Regions from separate parts of the Janthinobacterium sp. GW822-FHT07H10 genome, predicted to be linked through region 1. Evidence: predicted binding sites of a transcription regulator. Region 1 holds the regulator's gene; each other region holds the start of a gene.
What was found. Region 1 encodes FNR, which switches genes on or off when oxygen is low (the NO sensors DNR and NnrR bind a similar motif). Its sites were predicted from a motif close to TTGATNNNNATCAA; they were not measured.

Region 1 (5,531 bases):
TCACGAACCAGAGCAGCACGGACCTGGGCATCGAGATCGGCAGCAGCGTGACGGCGATCTTCAAGGCCTCCAGCGTGATTTTGGGTGTGCCGGCATAAATTGCGTAGGCCGGATTGGCGCGGCAACGCCGCGCGTGATCCGACAACATTGTTGGCCGATCATGTCGGATTACGCGCCTGCGCGCTCATCCGACCTACTCTTTTAATCGTGCCAGCCACTCGCGCGCCGCCGCCAGCGCCTGTTCCAGCTCGCTTCCCACCGTCGCCAGCAGCGCCGCCACTGCGTCGAAACGGCCGGCATCGATGGCTTCCTCGGTGGCGAAGGCGGCGCGTATCAGCCGCTTCGTGCCCAGGGTCCCGACGGAGCCGCGCAAGCCGTGCAGGATGCGCGCCACGTCGCTGTGGCGTCCCGCCTGCAAGGCCGTTTCCGCCTCGCGCACGGGCGTCATGCCCTTGTTCAGCGCGTCTTCGACCATGCGCCGCAGCACGCCGCGTCCCTTGGCGTCGCGTCCCATCACGCGCATCAGCGGCGCCATGGAAAACACCTCGTCATCGGCGGGCGGCGCCGCTTCGGCGGCCTGCGCCTGCGGGCGTTTCGGCAGGTGGCGCAGGATGACGTCCATCATCTCTTCCACCACCACGGGCTTGGCGATGAAATCGGTGATGCCGGCCGTCATGCAGCGTTCGCGTTCGGAAGCGAGCACGCCGGCCGTCATGGCGATCACGGGCAGCTGCAGGCGCAGTTCCGTGCGGATGATGTGGGTGGCGCTGAAGCCGTCCATGATGGGCATCTGCATGTCCATCAGCACGATGTCGTAGCGCAGCGCTTCCGTGCGCAGCCGTTCCACGGCCTGCGAGCCGTCGCCCACCACGTCCAGCGTGGCGCCCATGTGCTCGAGGATGCCGCGCGCCACGGCCTGGTTCAGATGATTGTCTTCCACCAGCAGGAAATGCACGCCGGCCAGTTCCGTGCCCAGCGGCTGCTGCAGCATGCGTTGCTCGCCGCCATCGTTCTTGGCGATCAGCGCCTGGTGCAGGGCGTCGAACAGGCTCGACCCCGTGATCGGCTTCATCAGCACCACGTCGGCTTCGGCCGCGCTGGAGATTTCTTCCAGGTGGTTGCGCGCGAAGGCGTTGACCATCACCACGATGGGCTGGCGCTGGCCGGACGCGGCCTGGCGGATGGCCTTGGCCGTGGCCAGGCCATCCATGACGGGCATGTGCCAGTCGGCCAGCACCACGTCGTAGGGCTGCTGCTGCGCCAGGCGTTCGCGGTACAGCTCGATGGCGGCAAAGCCCGAGTCCACTTCGTCGGCGGCCCAGCCCCACGCTTCGATCAGCTTGACGATCAGCTCGCGCGTGGTGCGGTTGTCGTCGGCCACCAGCAGGCGCAGCGGCCCCAGCGACGGCGTGCGGCGCGCCTCGGCGGGCAGGGCCAGCACGTCGAACGGCACGCTGAACCAGAAGCGGCTGCCCTTGCCTTCGCTGCTGGCCACGGCGATCTCGCCGCCCATCATATGGATCAAGTGCTTGCTGATGGCCAGGCCCAGGCCCGTGCCGCCGAAGCGCCGCGTGATGCTCTGGTCGCCCTGCGAGAAGGCCGTAAACAGCTGGGCCTGCTGCTGGGCCGTCATGCCGATGCCCGTGTCGCGCACTTCGAAGCGCAGCCAGGCCCGCTCGTTCCTGCTTTCGGCCAGGCTGACGGCCACCACCACTTCGCCGCTCTCGGTAAACTTGATGGCATTGCCGGCCAGGTTGACGAGGATTTGCTGCAGCCGCTGGGCGTCGCCGACGAGGCGGCGCGGCACGTCGGGTTCGACGGCGATGGCCAGCTCGAGTTCTTTCTCGCCGGCATTCATGGTCATCGTCGTGGCGAGGGTATTCATGACTTCATCGAGGTCGAACTCGACGGGAGACAGATCCATGCGGCGCGCCTCGATCTTGGAAAAATCGAGCACATCGTTGAGGATGCCCAATAACGACTGGCCCGCCACGCGTACCATGGTCAGGTACTTGCGCTGCTCGGTGTTGAGCTTGGTATTGCCGAGCAAATACACCATGCCCAGCACGGCATTGAGCGGCGTGCGGATTTCATGGCTCATGTTGGCCACGAAATCGCTCTTCGCGCGGTTGGCCGCCTCGGCCCGGTCGCGCTCCTGCTCCAGCTCCGTTGCGCGCGCCTCGAGCTCGTGCTGCAGCCGGTCGCGCTCGCCCATCAGGCCGTTGAACGCCTCCGTCAGCTCGCCGATCTCGTCGCGCTGCTGCACCGGCACGGGGGTGAAGCGGTTGCCCGAGGCGCGCAGCGACAGCAGGGTGTCGCGCAGGCGCACCAGCGGCGACAGCAGGCGCACGGTGACCCAGCCCAGCACGGCCGCGGCCAGCAGCGAGGCGCAGATGCTCCAGAGTACCAGCCGTGACAGTACGCCGTTGAACGGCTCGAACGCGTCGGCCACGGGCAACGAGGCGGCCAGCAGCCAGTTCACGGATTTCAATCGCTTGAAGCTGTTGACGGCCGTGATGCCGCGGCTGTTGGTGCTGACCATGCTGCCTTCGCCGTCTTCTTTCAGCAGCTGCGTGGTGGTCTGGTTGGCGTTCGGCGCGCGCGGCTGCAGCAGGCGGCTGGTATCGGGGTACAGCACGTAGCGCGGCACGGCTTCGCGCGTGAGGATGAAGTAATAGCCGCTCTTGCCCACCTTGGCCGTGCGCAGGTGGCCCAGCATATTGTCCTTGTACAGGCGCAGCACGCCGATCACGATGCCGGCCACGGCGCCGTTCTTGTCCAGCACGGGCGCGACCATCTGCACGATGGGCAAGTGGCTGGTCTTGCCCAGCATCGGTTGCGTGATCATCGCCTGTTTCGTGCGCATGACGGTATGGAAGTAATCGCGGTCCGTCACGTCGGTGCCGTTGCGTCCCGGCACCTCGGGCACGTTGGCCACCACCTTGCCCTGCGTGTCGAGCACCAGCACGTCGTCGAACAGGGCCAGCATGGCGCGCTGCGTGTAGTACTCGCGCAATGCGCCGGCGTCGGCCATGAGGGCGGGCGGCTGGTGGCGCGCCGTCTGGGTGATGATGTCGAGCAGCATCGCCAACTTGTCGTCGAGCTCTTCGGCCGTGCGCTCGATCAGGGCCGTTTGCTGGACCAGCAGCACTTGCGTGAAATCGTCGCGCATGTGCTTGACCTGGATCATGGTGACCAGGGCGATCATGGCGATCGAGGTCAGGCTGGTGGCCAGCGCGACTTTTGCTTTAATGCCGAGAGGCTTCATGATTTCCTTTTCAGTCCCCGAAGGGACAGGCGGCAGATAATGCTGTCAGGAATTTTCCTATCAATACAGCAACTTGGCAAGCGCCGGCCGCGTAAATTCCCGCCGTCAAAGCAGCAATTGACGATGTTGCCATAAAATTAAATGCAGGACGTCGTTTATTCAGCGAAATTAGCGTGAATGACGGGGAAAATGGCACAGGCAAGCGCGCTATGCAGTAAACTTGTTATTGCATTTTCAAAAAGGTACTGACATGACAGAAGCGCTACTCTCTCCAGCCTTGCCCGCCGTGAACGTGGAAGCGTTGCGTGCGCGCTGCTCGACGTGCAGCATGCATCAATTGTGCCTGCCGATGGGCCTCGACGTGGGCGACATGGACAGGCTGGACCAGATTATCGGCCGCCGCCGCAAGGTCGCGCGCGGCGCCTCGCTGTTCCGCATCGGCGACTCGTTCCAGAACCTGTACGCGATCCGCCTGGGCCACTTCAAGACTTACCAGATCAATCCGGGCGGCGAAGAGCAGGTGACGGGCTTCCAGATGGCTGGCGAACTGCTGGGCATGGACGCCATCAGCGCCGACCGCCACCACTGCAATGCCGTGGCGCTGGAAGACAGCGAAGTGTGTGAAATTCCGTTTTCCAGCCTGGAACAATTGCTGGGCAATATGCCCACCCTGCTGCGCCATTTCCACCGCATGATGAGCCAGGAAATCACGCGCGAGCAAAGCGTGATGCTGTTGCTGGGCAATATGCAGGCGACGCAGCGTTTTGCCGCCTTCATCGTCAACCTGGCGTCGCGCTACGAGGCGCGCGGCTATTCGGGCAGCAACTTCCAGCTGCGCATGTCGCGCGAGGAAATCGGCAACTACCTGGGCCTGACCATCGAGAGCGTCAGCCGCTTGCTGTCGAAGTTCAAGAAGGAAGGCTGGCTGCGCGTGTCGAACCGCGAGATCGAGATCCTGCAGCCGGCAAAATTAAAAGCCATTACGGCCGGCACCGACACCTGCAAATAACGGCACCGTCAAAACCCGCTGCGCGTCGCGCTTTGCGGCTTGCGCTGCGCGCTGTACACCGGCACAGCTGCGCTGCTCGGCCGCCCATCACTGGCGCCCGCCACGGTTTTCCCCGGCGCAGTGCCTTACAGTTCCTCGTCCGCATGCAGCGCGATGCTGCGCTGCGCGGGCCAGGTCCAGATGCCCGACAGGCGCCACTCGCGCGTATTGTTTTCCACCAGCACCTGCCAGCGGCTGCGCTCGAGCATCGGCAGCGCCACCGAGAAGTTGCCCATGGCGTCGGGCTGCACCAGCAGCTTGATATCCTTTTCCGGCAAGGTCGCGTGCGCCAGGTGCAGCTGCAGCGGCGCCTGGTAAGCCTTGCCGAAGCTGTGCACGGAGCCCGTCAGGCGTGCTTGCGCCACGTCGTACGCCAGGCTGGTCGACATGGCCAGGTTGCTGGCGGCCGTATCGCGCCGCAAGTCCTGGTTGATGGCCTTGCCCTGCTTGTAATAGTCGCCCACCACCAGCGCGTCGGGTTGCGTAAACGCGATATAGCCCATGAAGCTGCCGACGACGACGGACAGCCCGGGACCGATCATCAGCAGCCATGGCCAGCGGTGCTTGTACCAGGGCGCGGCGGGGGCTTGCAGTTTCAGACTGTCGGACATTGTTTTCTCCTTGTGACGGCGGCAAGAACACGGGGATTCCTGCCGCCTTTCCTGCTTAACGTGGCACGATGAACACGGCGCTTTCGCGCACGTGCAGCGACGGGTCGTCCAGCGACTGCAGCTCGATCGTGATCTTGTTCGAGCCCTTCTCTCCCACGCCGTGCGGCACGCGCAGGCGGATCGGCCAGCCCAGCGTTTCCGTCGCCTGCAAGGTCACTTCATCGCGCGTCAGCAAGGTCAGGCCCGGCAAGCCGGCAACGCTGATCCTGAAGCTCTGGCTTTGCTCCGAAGTGTTCATGATCTGCAGGCGGTAGACGTTCTCGATCATGCCATCTTCCACTTCGCGCCCCATCGAGCCGCGGTCGCGGATGACGTCCATCTTCAGCGGCGTGCGCAGGGCCAGCGAGGTACACACGGCGATGATGATCAGGGCCAGGATGGAGGTGTAGATCAGCACGCGCGGGCGCATGGCGCGCTGGCGGATCTGCTTCGAGTCGAAGTTGTTTTCCATCGCATGGTCGGTACTGTAGCGTACCAGTCCGCGTGGCCGGTCGACCTTGTCCATCACGCTGTTGCAGGCATCGACGCAGGCGGCGCAGCCGAT
Region 2 (5,531 bases), on a different contig from region 1:
CAACGCCGCACCCGCTCCACCCATCGCGTCGTCCGGTAGCGGCCCCCCGTCGTGCTTGCCGCTGCCTGGCGTGTTGGTGGTGGGCATCGCTACTCCTGCGCTAGCAAGGTGGTGACGTAGTTGAGCGCTTCGCGCGCGCTGTGGGCGTCATAGCCGTATTCGTCGACCAGGCGCTGCTCGACGGCGGAAATTTTCGCACGCACGTCATCGTCGGGACGCTTGGCTGAACTGACGAGGCGCAGCACGTCGCGCCGCTGCTCGAACAGATATTGCTGTATCGCATCGTGCAACTGCGCGTGACTGCCCAGGCCAAACACTTCGCCCCGCTTGAAGGCGCCCATGGCCTTGCGCACCACTTCCTGGCGGAACGACTGCTTGCCCGAGTCGCTGATATGGATTTTTTCTTCCACGGCGCGCAGGAAGCGCTCGTCCGGGCGGCGTTCCTCGCTGGTGATGGGGTCGCGGATCTGGCGGTTGTCGAGCATGGCCTCGACTTCGTCGAGATACTTGTTGAGCAAATCCTGCGCTTCCTGCTCGAACGAGACAAACAGTGCCTTGTGCACGTCGGCCTTGACCCAGCGGTTATAGAAATCCTTGCGCGTGAGCACCAGATAATCGATCCACTTGCGCTTGCGCCGGGGTTCGATGCGGGCATCGCTTTCGATGCCATCCTTCAGGGCCAGCAGCACGTCCATGGTGGACAGGCTGTTGCGCCGGGCCGCGATGATGGCATGCGACAGGGCATTGATGACAAAGCGGGGCGAGACGCCGGCCAGGCCCTCGTCGGGCGCCTTGTCGCGCTCGCGGATGCGCCGGATTTCCGCATGCGGCAAGTCGTCCACGTCTTCGTCCGCATAGATGCGCAGCTTCTTGACCAGTTCGGCTTCCTTGTCTTCGGCTTCGGGCAGCCGGCTCAGGATGGCGAACACGGCCGCCGCATGCAGCACGTGGGGATCGAGGTGCACGCCGCGGAAGGCGGGCGCGGCCGACAGGATCAGCTTGCGGTAGATGCGCGCTTCCTCGCGATAGTTGAGCGTGTACGGCACTTGCACGATGACCATGCGGTCGAGCAAGGCCTCGTTTTCACTTTCTTGCAGGAATTTGCGAAATTCCGCCAGGTTCGTGTGGGCCACGATGCTTTCATCGAGGTAAATCAGGGGAAAGCGCGATACCTTGACGTTTTTTTCCTGCGTCAAGGTCAGCAGCAGGTACAGGAATTCGCGCTTGACCTTGAGGATCTCGATCATTTCCAGCATGCCGCGACTGGCCGCGTACACGGCGCCCGACCACGACCAGGCGCGCGGATCGCCCTCGTCGCCGTATTGCGCCACCTTCGACAGGTCGACGGAACCGACCAGGTCGGCCAGGTCGGCCGTGGTGGGGTCGTGCGGCGCATACGTGCCGATGCCGCAGCGGCCGGCCTCGGAGATGTGGATGCGTTCGACGGGCATGCGCAGGAAGTCGCCCGCATACTGTTCTTCCAGCCGTGCGCGGCAATGGGGGCACAGTTCGCCCTGCAGCTCGACGCCGTAGCTGGCGCGAAAGTCGGCGCGCATGCCGTGCGGCACCAGGTGCAGCGGCGATTCATGCACGGGACAGCCATCGATGCCGTACAGCGCGCCTTCGCTGCTGTGGCTGTATTCCTCCAGTCCCCGCTTGAGCAGGATCACCATGGTCGACTTGCCGCCCGACGGCGGCCCCAGCAATAGCAGCATGCGCCGGCCCACTTCGGAACCGGCGGCGGCCGCCTTGAAATAGGCGGCAACGCGATCGATCGCTTCGTCGATGCCGAACAGTTCGTCGTCGAACAGGCGGCAACGGAAACGCCCGCCGCCATCCGTCTGGCCGTTCCAGCGCATCATGTCCCACAGGTACTGGTGGGCGTTGCGTGCCAGCAAGGTGGCGCCCGTGGGCAGGATTTGCTCGAGAAAATCGGCAAACTGGCCGCGCCAGGGCGTGATGCGGTGTTGCGCCGCATAGGCCGCCATGTCATGGGCGAAGCGGGCGCGCGGCGCATCGTCCTGATGCCCCGCCTGCGGGGCGCCATCGAGTAGCGGCGCCATTGCCGGCGTTGCAGACTTGCGCGCATCGTCGGGGGGCTGGTGAGTGCTGCCTGGGCTCGTCATTGTTTTTCCATCCCTGCCGTCACGCGGTGGCGCTGCGGCTAGTTGATTGACCCAGTATACGGCGCAGCCTCTAGTCGCACGCCTGATCTCGCTCAAGCTTAAAAACGGAACTATTTACGGCGCATTGAACACAGGTGGCGCACGGCGCTCCTGCGCAGCACAGTTGAATCCAGATCAATACCGGGTGCCGTGGCCGGCCCACACTGGACTTCCAGAGCGACCCACGAGGAGAACGACATGATCGGCAATGACAATGGTTTCAGCGCGCCGCCGGGCGGCGCGGCTGGCAAGGGACAGAGTGCGGACGACGAAGAGGCAGTGAACCAGTTTGCCGATCCCGGCGACGGCGACGGCAATATCGAGAGCGCGTCCGTATCGGAAGTATCCGATGCCTTGAGCGGCGTCAGCATGGAGTTACTGGAAATCAAGCGCAGCATCGAGGACGGCATGCGCCAGGCCATCCTGCAGGCGGGGGGCGTGCGCGCCGCCGACGCCTTCAGCGATTCGGGCAATATCCAGGGCGTGTCGATCGGCCTGGGCGAGGGCGCCAGCGACAGTTCGTCCGGCGAGCCGGGCATGCCGGCCCTGACCCTGTATGTAGCCGAGCCGACCTCCGTCGACCGCGCCAAGGCGGCCATCGTGGGCGCCATGGGCGTGCGCGCCGTGGCCAGCGACAGTGTGCCCGTGAATATCGTCGTCACGGGCATCATCGATGCGCAGCCGCACCGTTTCCGCCTGCGCCCGGCGCCGGGCGGGGTTTCGGTCGGGCATTTCCGCATCACGGCCGGCACCATCGGCTGCCTGGCCGTGGGCCGCAGCGCGCCGCGCAACAACCGCCTGATGATACTGAGCAATAATCACGTGCTGGCCAACTCGAACAATGCCGTGTTCAACGATTGCATCGTGCAGCCTGGCCCCATCGATGGCGGCAGGTGTCCGCAAGACCAGGTGGCGGTACTCGAGCGCTTCGTGCCCATCAATTTCAGCGGCGGCGTCAATTTCGTCGACTGTGCCACCGGCTGGGCCTGGCCAGACCGCGTGCGTCCCGAACTGGTCTTCCTCAGCGGCGGCGTGCCTGCCTATTTCCGCATCAGCAACGCGCTGGTGGCGCCCGCCTTGGGCATGCTGGTCGGCAAGTCAGGGCGCACGACGCAACTGACGCAGGGCCGCATCACGGGCCTGGGCGCCACCATCAACGTCAACTATGGCGGCGGCAGGATCGCGCTGTTCCAGGACCAGATCGCCATCACGGGCGTCAGCGGGGCCTTCAGTGCGGGCGGCGATTCCGGCTCGTCCATCTGGACCTGGAACCAGCAGCGCAATCCCGTCGGCCTGCTGTTTGCCGGCGGCGGCAACATCACGTTCGCCAACCAGATGCGCCGGGTGGTGGTGGCCCTCGACATCAACCTGTACACCTGAGTGCAGTGACGCGGCGGCGTGACGCCACCTTGCATAACGCCGCTCCTTGCACGATGATGAACTTGTCAGTGGCGCCTGCCGCGCATGCTGCTGCCCGGCAGGCGGCGGCGGTGGCGACGCCGGTTTGCCGGGTGTATCATGGACAGCATCAGGAGGGCTTGTCATGTCAAACAGTAAATTCGTACAGGCGCCGTACGCCGTCTTTGAAGATGCGGCCATGCCTTACCTGCCGGACGGCGGCGGACAGGCCGCGGCGGGCGGCGGCCTGGGCGGGCAAACGCAGCCGCACGGCCGGCTGGAAGCGGCAAAGCGGCGCAATGAGCGGGCACTGATGGCCATCGACGGCGTCGAAGGCGTCAGCCTTGGGCAAACGGCCATCGGCCGGGAAGCCATCGTCGTGTACCTGCGCGACTCGTCCGTCAAGCCGCGCGTGCCGCTGCAAGTAGAAGGTTATCCGGTGGAAACGAGCATCACGGGCCAGATCGATATCCAGCGCTGGTAAGCAGCATTCCGGGACCGTGGCGGGCGCGGGCGCCTGGTCAGGCACCGGGCGGCGTCCTTGCACGCGGCGGCTGCCGCTGCAGCTTGTCGTGTGTTTGCCTGGCCGGTGTCAGCTCGCGTCGCCAGCTCGCGTTATTAGATAGCCATCAGATCGCCATCGGACGCTTATCCGACCGCCGCCTGGCCGCCGTCCCGTATTGCCCGAGGCGCGAGCAGGCATTTCCTGCCGCAGGCTGTCGCCGCGGCAGGAGGTGCGGGTCTTGCGTGCGGGTCTTACTTGCTCAGGCGGCTAATCGCCTCGGCCACGCCGGCGCCATAGGCCGGGTCGCACAGGGTGCAGTTGCCGATGTGGCGTTGCTTGACCTCGTCGGACGCGCCCGAGATGGCACGCGCCGTATTCTCGAACAGGGCTTGCTGCTGTGCCGGCGTCATCAGGCGGAACAGGGCGCGCGGCTGCGAATAGTAATCCTCGTCGACGCGGTGGTTCCAGTGGTCGGCCGCGCCCTCGATGCTGAGCGGCGGCTCGCGGAAATCGGGCTGCTCCGCCCATTCCTGCTGACTGTTCGGCTCATAGCCCAGGGTGCCGCCCTGGTTGCCGTCGACGCGCATCTGGCCGTCGCGGTGGTAGCTGTGGAACGGGCACTTCGGCGCGTTGACGGGAATGTGGCTGTGGTTGACGCCGAGGCGGTAGCGCTGCGCATCGCCATACGAAAACAAGCGACCCTGCAGCATCTTGTCCGGCGAAAAGCTGATGCCGGGCACCACATTGGCCGGGTTGAAGGCCGCCTGTTCCACTTCGGCAAAGTGGTTGTCGGCATTGCGGTTCAATTCCAGCACGCCTACTTCGATCAATGGATAGTCGCCGTGCGGCCACACTTTCGACAGGTCGAACGGGTTGATGTGGTAAGTGCCTGCCTCTTTTTCCGGCATGATCTGCACGTACAGGGTCCAGCGCGGGAAGTCCTTGTTCTCGATGCTTTCATACAGGTCGCGGTGCGAGCTTTCGCGGTCCTTGCCCACCAGTTCCTCGGCCTGCGCATCCGTCAGATTCTGTATGCCTTGCTGGGTTTTAAACGTGAACTTGACCCAGAAACGCTCGTTTTGCGCATTCAGGAAGCTGAAGGTATGGCTACCGAAGCCGTGCATGTGGCGGAAGCTGCGCGGCAGGCCGCGGTCGCTCATCACCACGGTGACCTGGTGCAGGGCTTCCGGCAGCGAGGTCCAGAAGTCCCAGTTGCTGTTGGCGCTGCGCAAACCGGTGCGCGGGTCGCGCTTGATGGCGTGGTTCAGGTCGGGAAATTTCAAGGGGTCGCGCATGAAGAAGACGGGTGTATTGTTGCCGACCAGGTCCCAATTACCTTCTTCCGTGTAAAACTTCAGGGCGAAGCCGCGGATGTCGCGTTCCGCATCGGCCGCGCCCCGTTCGCCGGCCACCGTGGAAAAGCGCGCAAACATCGGCGTTTTCTTGCCCACTTCGCCAAAGAT
Region 3 (5,531 bases), on a different contig from region 1:
TTCACCGTGCCCGTCTGCATCAGGCGCCCGCTACCGCTGCCAGCTCGGCGCGCATGGCGTCGATGACGGCCTTGTAGTCCGGCTTGCCGAAGATGGCCGAGCCGGCGACGAAGGTGTCGGCGCCGGCGGCGGCGGCGGCGGCGATGTTGTCGATCTTGATGCCACCGTCGACTTCCAGCATGATGTCACGGCCCGATTCGTCGATCATGCGGCGCGCTTCGGCGATTTTCTTCAGCGCTTGCGGAATGAAGGACTGGCCGCCGAAGCCCGGGTTGACGGACATGATCAGGATGATGTCGATCTTGTCCATCACGTGTTCCAGGTAGTGCAGCGGCGTGCCCGGGTTGAAAACCAGGCCCGATTTGCAGCCGTTATCGCGGATCAGCTGCAGCGAACGGTCGATATGATGCGACGCTTCCGGATGGAAGGTGATGATGTTCGCGCCAGCCTTGGCGAAATCCGGGATAATGCGATCGACTGGTTCGACCATCAGGTGCACATCGATGGGCACTTGCACGTGCGGGCGAATGGCTTCGCACACGAGCGGGCCGATGGTCAGGTTCGGCACGTAATGGTTATCCATCACGTCGAAATGGATGATGTCGGCGCCGGCGGTAACGACGTTGCGCACTTCCTCGCCCAGGCGGGCAAAGTCGGCGGACAGGATGCTGGGAGCGATACGGAATGTAGTCATGGTGAAGTAGCCAAAGGATAGAAAATGCAAAGTTGCGCTATTTTACGCTTGACGCCGCTGCCATGCCTGATTGCAGCACGGTGAAACACAGAATACGCATCGCGCGATGGCCAGTGAGGCGCGCGCGACACACAATATGACTGGCAATGTCTGAATAGGAACGATGATGGCGACTTATGAATTTACGGTAACGGTCAAGACGCAGTACCTGCCTGAGCAATCGGCGCCCGAGCAGGGCCGCCATGTGTTCAGCTACACGATTCGCGTCGTCAACACGGGGACCGTCGGCGCGCAACTGATTTCGCGCCACTGGGTCATCACGGATGCGAATGACAAGGTCGAGGAAGTGCGCGGCCTGGGCGCCGTCGGCCACCAGCCGCTGCTGCAGCCGGGCGAGCAGTTCGAATACACGAGCGGCACCATGCTGGCCACGCCGCAGGGCTCGATGCGCGGCGAGTACTTCTGCGTGGCCGAAGACGGGCACCAGTTTGTGGCGGCCATCCCGGAATTCGTGCTGTCGCTGCCGCGCACCCTGCATTAAGAGCGTCAGGCCTGCGGGCCGTCGCCTGTCATTTCAGTTTTTCAGTGGCGTTTTTTTCTTCGCTCACTTGTTTGCGTACTGGCGGCGTGGGTTTCTTGCCTGAATACATGGTCCACCAGACAATAAATGCCAGCAAGAAGAACGCCACCAACGCCTCAATCATCAAGATCCACATACGCACCCCTATGTTATTTACTCGCAGCTTCCATACCCGCAGCGCATTTACACGCGGTAGTCTACTCGTTTCAATCGGCGCCGTCGCGCTTGCCCTTTCTGCCTGTACCACGCCGCCCACGGCGCCCGCTGCCGCCGGCGGCAAGGCACCCACCATCGCCCCGAGCGTCGTCAAGCCCGTGCCGTCCAAGCCCGGTACGCCTGAAGCGAAGGATGCCACGGATGCGGCGGCGCCCACGTTCGTGCCCGCCAAGTTTGCCGCCTTGCCTGGCTGGGCCCGCGATGACTTGCGCGCCGCCTGGCCCGCCTTCATGGCTTCGTGCGGCGTGCTGGTGAAGCGTCCCGACTGGAAGGAATCGTGCACGATCGCGCGCCAGGTGAATGCCGACAGCGACAAGGCGATCCGCCTGTTTTTCGAAACCTTCTTTGTGCCAAATCAAGTCGTGGCCGCCGATGGCGTCAATACTGGCTTGGTGACCGGTTATTACGAACCGTTGCTGCATGGCGCGCGCAAGCGTGGCGGCCCATACCAGACGCCGCTGTACAAGGTGCCGGATGACCTGATTTCGGTGGACTTGGCCAGCGTGTATCCGGAACTGAAAAACATGCGCCTGCGCGGCAAGCTGGTCGGCAAGAAAGTCGTGCCGTACGCGACCCGCGCCGATATCGAGCGGGCCACGTCCGTCACTGGCAAGGAGTTGCTGTGGGTCGATGATGAAGTGGAGGCATTCTTCCTGCAAGTACAGGGTTCCGGCCGCGTGCAGCTGACCGACACCCAGGAAACCGTGCGCGTGGCGTATGCGGAGCAGAATGGCCATCCGTACAAGTCGATCGGCCGCTACCTGGTCGACAAGGGCGAGCTGACCCTGAGCCAGGCGTCCGCGCAGGGTATCAAGGCGTGGATCGCCGGCCATCCCACGCGCAAGGATGAATTGTTCAACGCCAACCCCAGCTATGTGTTCTTCAAGGAAGAGCGCTTGCCCGATCCGAAGGTGGGGCCGAAAGGCGCGCTGGGCGTACCGCTGACGCCGCAGCGCTCGGTGGCCGTCGATTCGCGCTTCCTGCCGCTCGGTGCGCCCGTCTTCCTGTCGACCACGCAAGCCAATAGCGATATCCCGATGCAACGCCTGGTGATGGCGCAGGATACGGGCGGCGCCATTCGCGGCCCCATCCGTGTTGACTACTTCTTTGGTTTTGGCGCGGAAGCGGCGGAGAATGCGGGCCGCATGAAGCAGAGCGGCGCCGTATGGGTGTTGCTGCCCAAGCAGGCGCCGGCGCGCTAAGGTTGGCTTGGCGGCGCCGGAAGGTGATGGTTTAGCGCAGGACCATGACTGGCAGGTGGGTATGTGCCAGCACTTTCTGCGTTTCGCTGCCGACGAACAGCTTGTTCAAGCCCTTGCGTCCATGCGAAGCCATCAGGATGATGTCGCAATGATAGGTTTGCGCCGCGTTGACGATTTCTTCGTGCGGACTGGGCGAGACGGCCACGACGCCCTCGAAGGGAATGCCCGCGGCGCGCGCGGCAACGCTGATCTTGTCGATGGCGCGCTGCGATGCTTCCTGCATTTGCTGTTCATACAGGCTGGCGTCGAGCACGATGCCGCCGTCCGCCATCGGCGAAAACGGGAACGGCTGCACCACGCTGATGGCGATCAGCTTGGCCTTGTTCAATTGCGCGAAGGTGATGGCCGTTTCGGCGGCCTTGTCGGACAGCGGCGAGCCGTCGGTGGGAAATAAGATGGTGTTAAACATGGCGTGCTCCTCAAGTGATGTCAGACAGCTTATGGATTTACCTCAAGCAAAACCTTGATGTAAATCAAACCTCGCAGGCTTAGACGTGAATAGTGTCGTCAAGGCAATCTTTCACAGTGTATGCCCGTTCTTCGCTTCAGGTGCGCACGCTACGCAGCGGTGTGCCCCACACCATGGCAATGGTCAGTGCAATGCTGCCGGCCGCAATGCAGGCCAGGCCGCTGCGCACGCCGAAGTGTTCGGCCACCCAGCCGGCGGCCAGCGCGCCCAGCGGCGCCGTCGCCACCGTCAGGAAGCGCATGGTCGAGGTCATCCGGCCCAGCATGGGGTCCGGCGTGACCTTCTGGCGCAAGCCCAGATAGGGAATAAAGAACAGCATCACGCCGCAATCGAAAAAGAACATCAGGATGGCATAGGCCACGGCGCTGGCGGCCGCGCTGCCAAATAGCAGGGCAGGGATGCATGGCGTCAACGCAAAGCATAGCGAAGTCGACGCCAGTCCGATCAGGATGGTACGGCCGGCGCCGTAGCGGCGCGTCAGCGGCTTGACGATGAAGGCGCTCAGCAGCACGCCGGCGCCGCCGAGCATCTGCGTCATGCCCAGCACGCCCGGACTCATGCCCAGGTCGCGCGTGGCAAACAGGACCGTCAAGGCCATGCTGGCGTAAAACAGGAAATGCCAGATGCCGGCGCCCCAGGCCAGCGCACGCAGCAGTGGCTCGCGCCAGACAAACAGCAAGCCGTCGGCGATGTCGCGCAGGGCGTGCTTGTCGGACGGCGCGGGTCGTGGATCGCGCACGCTCATGGCGCGCAGATTGCATACGGAAACAAGGTAGCCGCACGCCGTGCACAGGATGGCGGCTGGTGCCGACAAGACTTGCACCAGCACGCCAGCCAGGCCGGGACCGATCAGGCGCGAGGCCGATTCTGTCGCGGCAAATTTCGACTGGGCGTCGATCAAGCCATCGCGGCCCACGAGGAAGGTCAGAAAAACCTGCTCGGCGCCGCCTCCCACGACGAAGCCCGTGCCGATAATGAATCCCACTATATATAACCAGGGCATCGACAGCACGCCGCACCAATACGCGACGGCCACGCTGGCCAGGGCCAGGCCCGACATGGTTTCGCTGAACAGCATGATCGGGTGTTTGCTGCGCCGGTCCAGCAGCACGCCGACGGGCAGGCCGAAGAGGGCGAACGGCAGCGCCTGCAGGGCGACCAGCAGGCCCATCTGTTCCGGTGTCGCATGCAGCAGCAGTACCGCGCATAGGGGCAAGGCCAGCGAGGTGATCTGGGCGCCGAAGCAATTGAGGCCATTGCTGAACCACAGGCGGCGAAAGTTGACGCTGGCGGCGCTGCCGTCGCCGCGCAGGCGGCTGGCGCAAGACTGGAGGAAAGAGGAGAGAATTTGCCGCTCAATATAAGTAGTGATCAGGCTCACAATAATAGCAGCGCGCCTGCCGCGCCGCTGCCATTAGCCGCTACAATTGTCGCTACCGTGTTCATCCAGAGGAGACCATATGCAATACGAAGACCTGATCATCGACATCCAGGACAAAGTGGCGGTTATCCGCCTGAACCGCCCGAAGGCGCTCAACGCATTGAACGACAATATGATGAATGAGCTGGGTGATGCCTTGCTCAAATTCGACGCGGATGAGAATATCGGCTGCATCGTGCTGACGGGCAGCGAAAAAGCGTTTGCTGCCGGCGCCGATATCGCGGCCATGGCCGACTATACATATCCAGATACTTTTACGCAGGGCTACATCAGCCGCAACTGGGAGCATATCTTGCGCGTGCGCAAACCAGTGGTAGGCGCGGTGGCCGGCTATGCCTTGGGGGGTGGCTGCGAACTGGCCATGATGTGCGATTTCCTGATCGCTGCCGACAGCGCCAAATTTGGCCAGCCGGAAATCAAGGTCGGCGTCACGCCAGGCGCGGGCGGCACGCAGCGCTTGCCGCGCGCCATCGGCAAGGCCAAGGCCATGGACTTGCTGTTGACGGCACGCACTATCGACGCGGCAGAAGCTGAGCGCATCGGTCTCGTGTCGCGCGTCGTGCCTGCCGATAAATTGCTGGAAGAAACCCTGGCTGCCGCCAAGGCCATTGCCGCCATGCCGACCTCGGTTGCCATGATGATCAAGGATTGCGTCAACCGCGCCTTTGAAACGACCTTGACCGATGGCGTCGCCTACGAGCGCCGTTTGTTCCAGGCCGCCTTCGGCACGCCAGCACAAAAAGAAGGCATGCACGCTTTCCTGGAAAAGCGCTTGCCAAACTTCGACGGTCTTTGATATGATTCGCCTCCCCGATGAGCCGCACTAGTTTGCGGCACAAAAGGGACGGCCTTCCGGGGCTGGGTAGTAA
Region 4 (5,531 bases), on a different contig from region 1:
GCGGCGGATATTGCTGCTGGCTGTTCAGGGGCCAGCAGCCGAGGATCAGGCCAAAGCCGGCCTGCACCAGGAAGGCACCCGTGAAGATCAGCAGGTTCAGGCAGGTGGCCGCCCTGCCCGTCAAGCTGGCCGGCATGCTTTGCGCGACGATCGCATACTCGAGGCCCGTCACCGTGCCCAGCAGGGTAAACAGCACGGACAGCAAAGGCAGGCTGGGCACGCTATTGCACGCCATGCCCAGTTGCACGGCGATAAACAGGGCGATGCCCGCGGCCGCCAGCCGCATCGGCGTGATGCCGCGCCGCGCCGCCCATTCCGTCAGCATGCCCATGCCGATGGCGCCGAAGATGACGGCCGCCATGCCCAGGTACAGCAGATACGCCACGTTATCGTCGGACAAGCCGCCCACGTCGGCCAGCCAGCGGCCTATCCACAAGCCTTGCACGCCGAAGAACACCGTGTGCGGCAGCAGGATCAGCGCGATGGTGCGGCGGAAAGCCGCGTCGCGGTACACGCTCCAGACACTGACCTTGCCAGCCTTGCCAGCCTTGCTGGCGGCAGCGGCGGGCGCGGGCAGAGCCGGCGACAGCAGGCGGATCAGGCAGCCGATGGCCAGCGCCGCCAGCGCCAGGCCCAGGAAGACGCCGCGCCAGTCCGTGTAGTGCAGCGCCAGCTTGACGGGCATGGTGGCCGTGGCCGCGCCCAGGCCGCCCACGGCGATCAGGTAACCATGCACGGACGGCAGGCGCGCCGGCGCGATGGCGCACGAGATCGCTTTCACGGCCGCCATGAAGCAGCCGCCCAGCCCGGCGCCCATGATGGCGCGCGCCCACATCAGCTCGGCAAAACTGTGGCCCCGGCTGAACAGCCATACGCCCACGGCCGCCAGCGCCAGCAGCCACACTTGGACCGCGCGGGGGCCGTGGCGGTCCAGCGCCATGCCAACCGGCAATTGCACAAGCGCAAACGCCAGGAAGAAGGCGCTGGTCAGCAAGCCCAGCTGTGCTGGCGTCAGGGCGACGGAAGCCAGCAGTTCCGTCATCAGCACGGCATTGACGCCGCGCAGCAGGCAAGACAGGTAATGACCGAGAGCAAATGGCAGGAACACGAGGCAAAACACGGCCACGCCGGAGCGCGATGGCGTGCCCGCGCCATGCATGCTCAGGCGGCCTGCGCCAGGCGGATGATTTTGTGCGGAAACTGCGGCACAGGATCGTTACCATTCGCATCTGTTTCAAAGAAGAATTTTTCCTGGCCGAACGCGGGTTTCAAATGGTCCATCCACGTCGCTTCCGCATCGAACTTCGCATAAAACGGCCGGCGTACCCAGTCGGGATTACGTGCCTGCAAAAATTGCAGGGCAAACAGTTTCTCGCCATTGATGGTGACCACGCCATCGATGACGATCTTGCCGGGAAACGCGCTCATGGACGGTCCCCGCACCGTGCGCGACAGGCCCGATACCATCTGGTAGGCGGCCTGGAAAATCTCGTGCGCCTTGGCTAGCGGCAACTCGAAATAGCCGCGCGGGCCCGTGTCGCGCTCGACAAACATGTAGTACGGAACCGCGCCCAGGCGCGTGCCCGTCTGCCACAGTTCGGCCCAGCTTTTCGGGTCTTCATTGATATGCCGGATCAGCGGCCCCTGCATGCGCAAGGTGGCGCCCGTGGACACGATGCGCTTCACGGCTTGCTGCGCGATGTCCTGGCGCAACTCGACGGCGTGGCTGTAATGGCCCATCACGGCCAGGTTCTTGCCGGCCTTGACGATGCGTTCGAACAGCCGCAGCAAATCATCGGCATCGCGGTCGGACACAAAGCGCTGCGGCCAATACGCCACCGCCTTGGTGCCGATGCGTATGTTCTGGATATGTTCCAGGGCCGGGTCCAGCAGCGGCTCCAGGTAGGCGGCCAGTTGCCGCGTATTCATGATCATCGGATCGCCGCCCGTGATCAGCACGTCCGTCACTTCCGGATGCAGCTTCAGGTAGGCAGCCAGCTCATGCGATTCGCGCGCATCGAATTTCATGTCGTCCATGCCGACGAACTGGGGCCAGCGGAAGCAGAAGGTGCAATACGCATGGCACGTCTGGCCCGCGCTGGGGAAAAACAGCACGGTTTGCGCATATTTATGCTGCAAGCCACGCACGGGTGCATCGTTGACCCGGGGCACGTTATGCGTCATCTGCCCGGCCGGATGCGGATTCATGCCCAGCCGCAAACCATGCACATAGGCATCAATAGCCGCCTTGTCCCGCTGCACCAGCACGAGGTCGCGCAAATGCGCGTACTGCTCGGGCGGCAGCATGTCGCGGTGCGGGAAGACGAGCCGGTAGATGGGATCGTCAGGAATATTGTTCCAGTCGATCAATTGATCGAGCACATATTCATTGGTGCGAAATGGCAACACATGCGACACCACTTGCACGGCTTCGCGCTGCTCTTCCGGCAACCAGGACCACTGCCGTGCTTGCTGGATGGATTGCCGCGTATAGGGCTTGAACTTGGGTGAAAACGGTTCGGTGATGAATGCGGCCACGGTCGGCTCCTTACCAGTAAATAGCGATAACTTCCATGAAATCAGCCCTACGTCAGCCAATTCAACCTGTTTTCACGCCTGCCGCCTGACACCGGCATGCTGTGAAAGTCATCATAATTCTTGCTACCTGGAACCAAATTGCCAAAAATCAACAAGCTTGCCGATAAGCCACCAACTGCCATGCGGCAACACCTTAGTTTGTTCCATCGCAATTTAATGTGGGCCATGGCGACGTAAATTACGACTTGGCAACACATCCCTCGATATCACAAGGAGTCTTCATGAAACGCTTATTCACGGGTAGTCTGCTGTGCCTGGCATTTGCCGGCGCCAGCGTCAGCGCCGCGGTAGAACCGACGGAAAAAGATGCGATCGCCATGGCCGAACGGGGAGCCGCCTTCATGAAGGCGCATGGCAAGGAAGAAATGATGAAGAAAATCACGGCGAAAGACCCCGACTTCGTGCAAGGCTCGCTGTATGTGGACATGCGCGACATCAAGACGGGCATCGTGCTGGCCCACCCGATCAACCCCTCCATCGTGGGCAAGGACTTGACGGATGTGCCCGACGCGAATGGCAAGAAATATCGCCGTGAAATCATCGAGCTGGCGCAAAAGCAAGGCAAGGGCTGGGTCGACTACCAGTACAAGAACCCCACCAGCGGCAAGATCGAGCCGAAGACCACGTATATCCTGCGCGTCAACGATGTGGTGCTGGAAGCGGGCATCTACAAAAAGTAAGACAGCCGCTGCCGTGCGCGGCGGGCGCTCGCCTGCCGCGGCGCCGCTTGCGGTTGGAACAGCCAGGAGTCAAGCATGCTCAATACACTACGCATCGGACCAAAATTATTGCTGGCGCCCGCTCTGGTCTTGCTGCTGCTGATACTCAGCTCCGCCGGCGCCTGGTATGGCATGGTGCGGCAAAATGCCTCGCTGGAAAACATGGTGCAGGTACGCATCACGCATCTGAAAGCCGCTTCCGACGTGGCCGGCGAGGCCAAGCATGTGCATGGCAATATGTACCAGTTGCTGTCGTGGACCAACGGCAGCTTCGCCAAGGCCCGCATTGATGCATTGGAACAGCAGATCAAGGCGCGCCACGCCAGCATCGGCACCCAGCTGGCGACGCTGCGCGCGACGTCCACGGGCACCGAACTGACACTGCTCGATGCGGCCATCACCGCGCTGGCCGGCTACCGCAAGGCGGTGCTGGAAACCATGGAAATGGCGCAGATGGACCAGTCGATCGCCACCAACTCCATGCTCAAGGCGGAAACCCAGTTCGTGCGCTTCAATGCCCAGCTGGCGCAGCTGTCGGCGCTGGAAACGACGCTCAGCAGCCAGGCCCATGCGACGGCCAGCGCGGAATTTCGCAGCCTGGGCTGGAGCCTGCTGCTGACCGTCCTGCTGTCCATCCTCGTTTCCATCGTTGTGACCATGCTGGTGCGGCGCGCCATGCTGGTGGAGATACGCGGCATCGCCGACGCCGTGCAAGACCTGGCCGCCGGCAAGCTGATCGCCGGCGCCCCCAAGCCGGGCAACGACGAGATCGCCGACACCTCGCGCGTGCTGGACCAGACCATCGCCAACCTGAACCAGACCTTGCGCACCATCATGGACGCCGTGCAATCGATCGATACGGCCTCGCGCGAAATTGCCACCGGCAACCTGGACCTGTCGGCCCGCACGGAAATGCAGGCCAGTTCGCTGGAAGAAACGTCGAGCGCCATGGAAACCCTGACGGAAGCCGTCAACGACAATGCCAACAACGCCCAGCTGGCTTGCGACCTGGCGGCGCAAGCGTCGAGCCTGGCCGTGCAAGGGGGCACGGCGATGCAGCAGGCAGTGACGACGATGACGACCATCCGCGCCAATTCGCGCCAGATCGTGGATATTATCGGCGTGATCGATGGGATTTCCTTCCAGACCAACATCCTCGCCCTGAATGCGGCGGTGGAAGCGGCGCGCGCGGGCGAACAGGGCCGCGGCTTTGCCGTCGTCGCATCCGAGGTGCGCACGCTGGCGCACCGCTCGGCGCAGGCCGCCAGGGAAATCAAGACCCTGATCGCCACCTCCGTCACCACGATCGATGGCGGCAGCGTCGCCGTGCAGCAGGCGGGCGAGCGCATGAGCGCCATCGTCGCCTCGGTGCAGCAAGTCAACGAGATCATCCAGCGCGTGAAACAGGCCAGCGCCGAGCAGGCTTCGGGCATCACGGAAGTGAACCAGGCCGTCGCGCAAATGGATGATGTCACGCAGCAAAATGCGGCGCTGGTCGAGCAAGCCGCGGCCGCGGCGGCCAGCCTGCAGGATCAGGCCGTCAAGCTGTCGGCGGCCGTCAGCGTGTTTACCCTCGATCCCGCCACGCCGGCCACACAAGGCACGGCCGAAGACGCCTTCCAGGACCCCGCCAGGACGGCTGGCCAGGAACGGCGTGCACTGCACAGCCCGCTACGCGGCAAGTCCGGGGCCGGTGCGGCCGGCGCCAGGCCCAGGCCGCCACGCCGGCGCGGCGCCTGAATCCGGGCATCCAGCCTAGTCCACGGGCATGCGCATCGGTTTGCTCAGGTAGCGCGAACCGGCCAGGGCAAAGCGCCACGGCGTGTCCATCGCCTTGGAAATGCCGATGCGCGGGCCGGCCAGCACCAGCGCATCCTCCTCGCGCGCCAGCAGCATGAACGGCGGCGCCTCCAGCGCCAGCCGGTTGTGCAGATGCGTGACGCCCAGCGCCTGGCATACCTTGCCCGGCCCCGAACACAGCAGCCGCGCCTCGTCGACGCCGCGCCGCGCGCGCATGGCATCGAGCCCCGCCACGGGTTCGAGCGCGCGTATCAGCACGCCCGCCCCATGGCCCGGCTCGCGGCAGACAAAGTTCAGGCACCAGTGGATGCCATACGAGCGGTACACATAGGCGTGCGCGGGCGGACCGAACATGGCGGCATTACGCTGCGTCAAGCCGCCATACGTGTGCGATGCCGGATCCAGCCGGTCATA

Region 2: AC1RDJ_RS16595 (serine protein kinase) is a predicted target of FNR. The motif match lies at 2,291-2,304, and genes of this name have one in related genera.
Region 3: AC1RDJ_RS24690 (universal stress protein) is a predicted target of FNR. The motif match lies at 3,216-3,229, and genes of this name have one in related genera.
Region 4: AC1RDJ_RS01565 (KamA family radical SAM protein) is a predicted target of FNR. The motif match lies at 2,677-2,690, and genes of this name have one in related genera.

The regions. Positions count from the first base shown of each region.
Region 1 is NZ_JBXAKS010000003.1:579,240-584,770, forward strand. It holds gene AC1RDJ_RS10395 (TOBE domain-containing protein) at 1-98, shown strand, start outside; gene AC1RDJ_RS10400 (response regulator) at 194-3,268, opposite strand; gene fnr (fumarate/nitrate reduction transcriptional regulator Fnr) at 3,519-4,277, shown strand; gene AC1RDJ_RS10410 (FixH family protein) at 4,403-4,927, opposite strand; gene ccoG (cytochrome c oxidase accessory protein CcoG) at 4,983-5,531, opposite strand, start outside.
Region 2 is NZ_JBXAKS010000006.1:353,201-358,731, forward strand. It holds gene AC1RDJ_RS16590 (DUF444 family protein) at 1-87, opposite strand, end outside; gene AC1RDJ_RS16595 (serine protein kinase) at 90-2,126, opposite strand; gene AC1RDJ_RS16600 (chymotrypsin family serine protease) at 2,364-3,545, shown strand; gene AC1RDJ_RS16605 (hypothetical protein) at 3,709-4,047, shown strand; gene AC1RDJ_RS16610 (catalase) at 4,320-5,531, opposite strand, start outside.
Region 3 is NZ_JBXAKS010000014.1:118,720-124,250, forward strand. It holds gene AC1RDJ_RS24665 (phosphoglycolate phosphatase) at 1-20, opposite strand, end outside; gene rpe (ribulose-phosphate 3-epimerase) at 20-694, opposite strand; gene apaG (Co2+/Mg2+ efflux protein ApaG) at 861-1,235, shown strand; gene AC1RDJ_RS24680 (hypothetical protein) at 1,264-1,599, opposite strand; gene mltA (murein transglycosylase A) at 1,589-2,692, shown strand; gene AC1RDJ_RS24690 (universal stress protein) at 2,724-3,161, opposite strand; gene AC1RDJ_RS24695 (MFS transporter) at 3,298-4,602, opposite strand; gene AC1RDJ_RS24700 (enoyl-CoA hydratase) at 4,682-5,458, shown strand.
Region 4 is NZ_JBXAKS010000001.1:336,531-342,061, reverse strand. It holds gene AC1RDJ_RS01570 (MFS transporter) at 1-1,159, opposite strand, end outside; gene AC1RDJ_RS01565 (KamA family radical SAM protein) at 1,162-2,538, opposite strand; gene AC1RDJ_RS01560 (cache domain-containing protein) at 2,820-3,278, shown strand; gene AC1RDJ_RS01555 (methyl-accepting chemotaxis protein) at 3,354-5,057, shown strand; gene AC1RDJ_RS01550 (DNA-3-methyladenine glycosylase) at 5,073-5,531, opposite strand, start outside.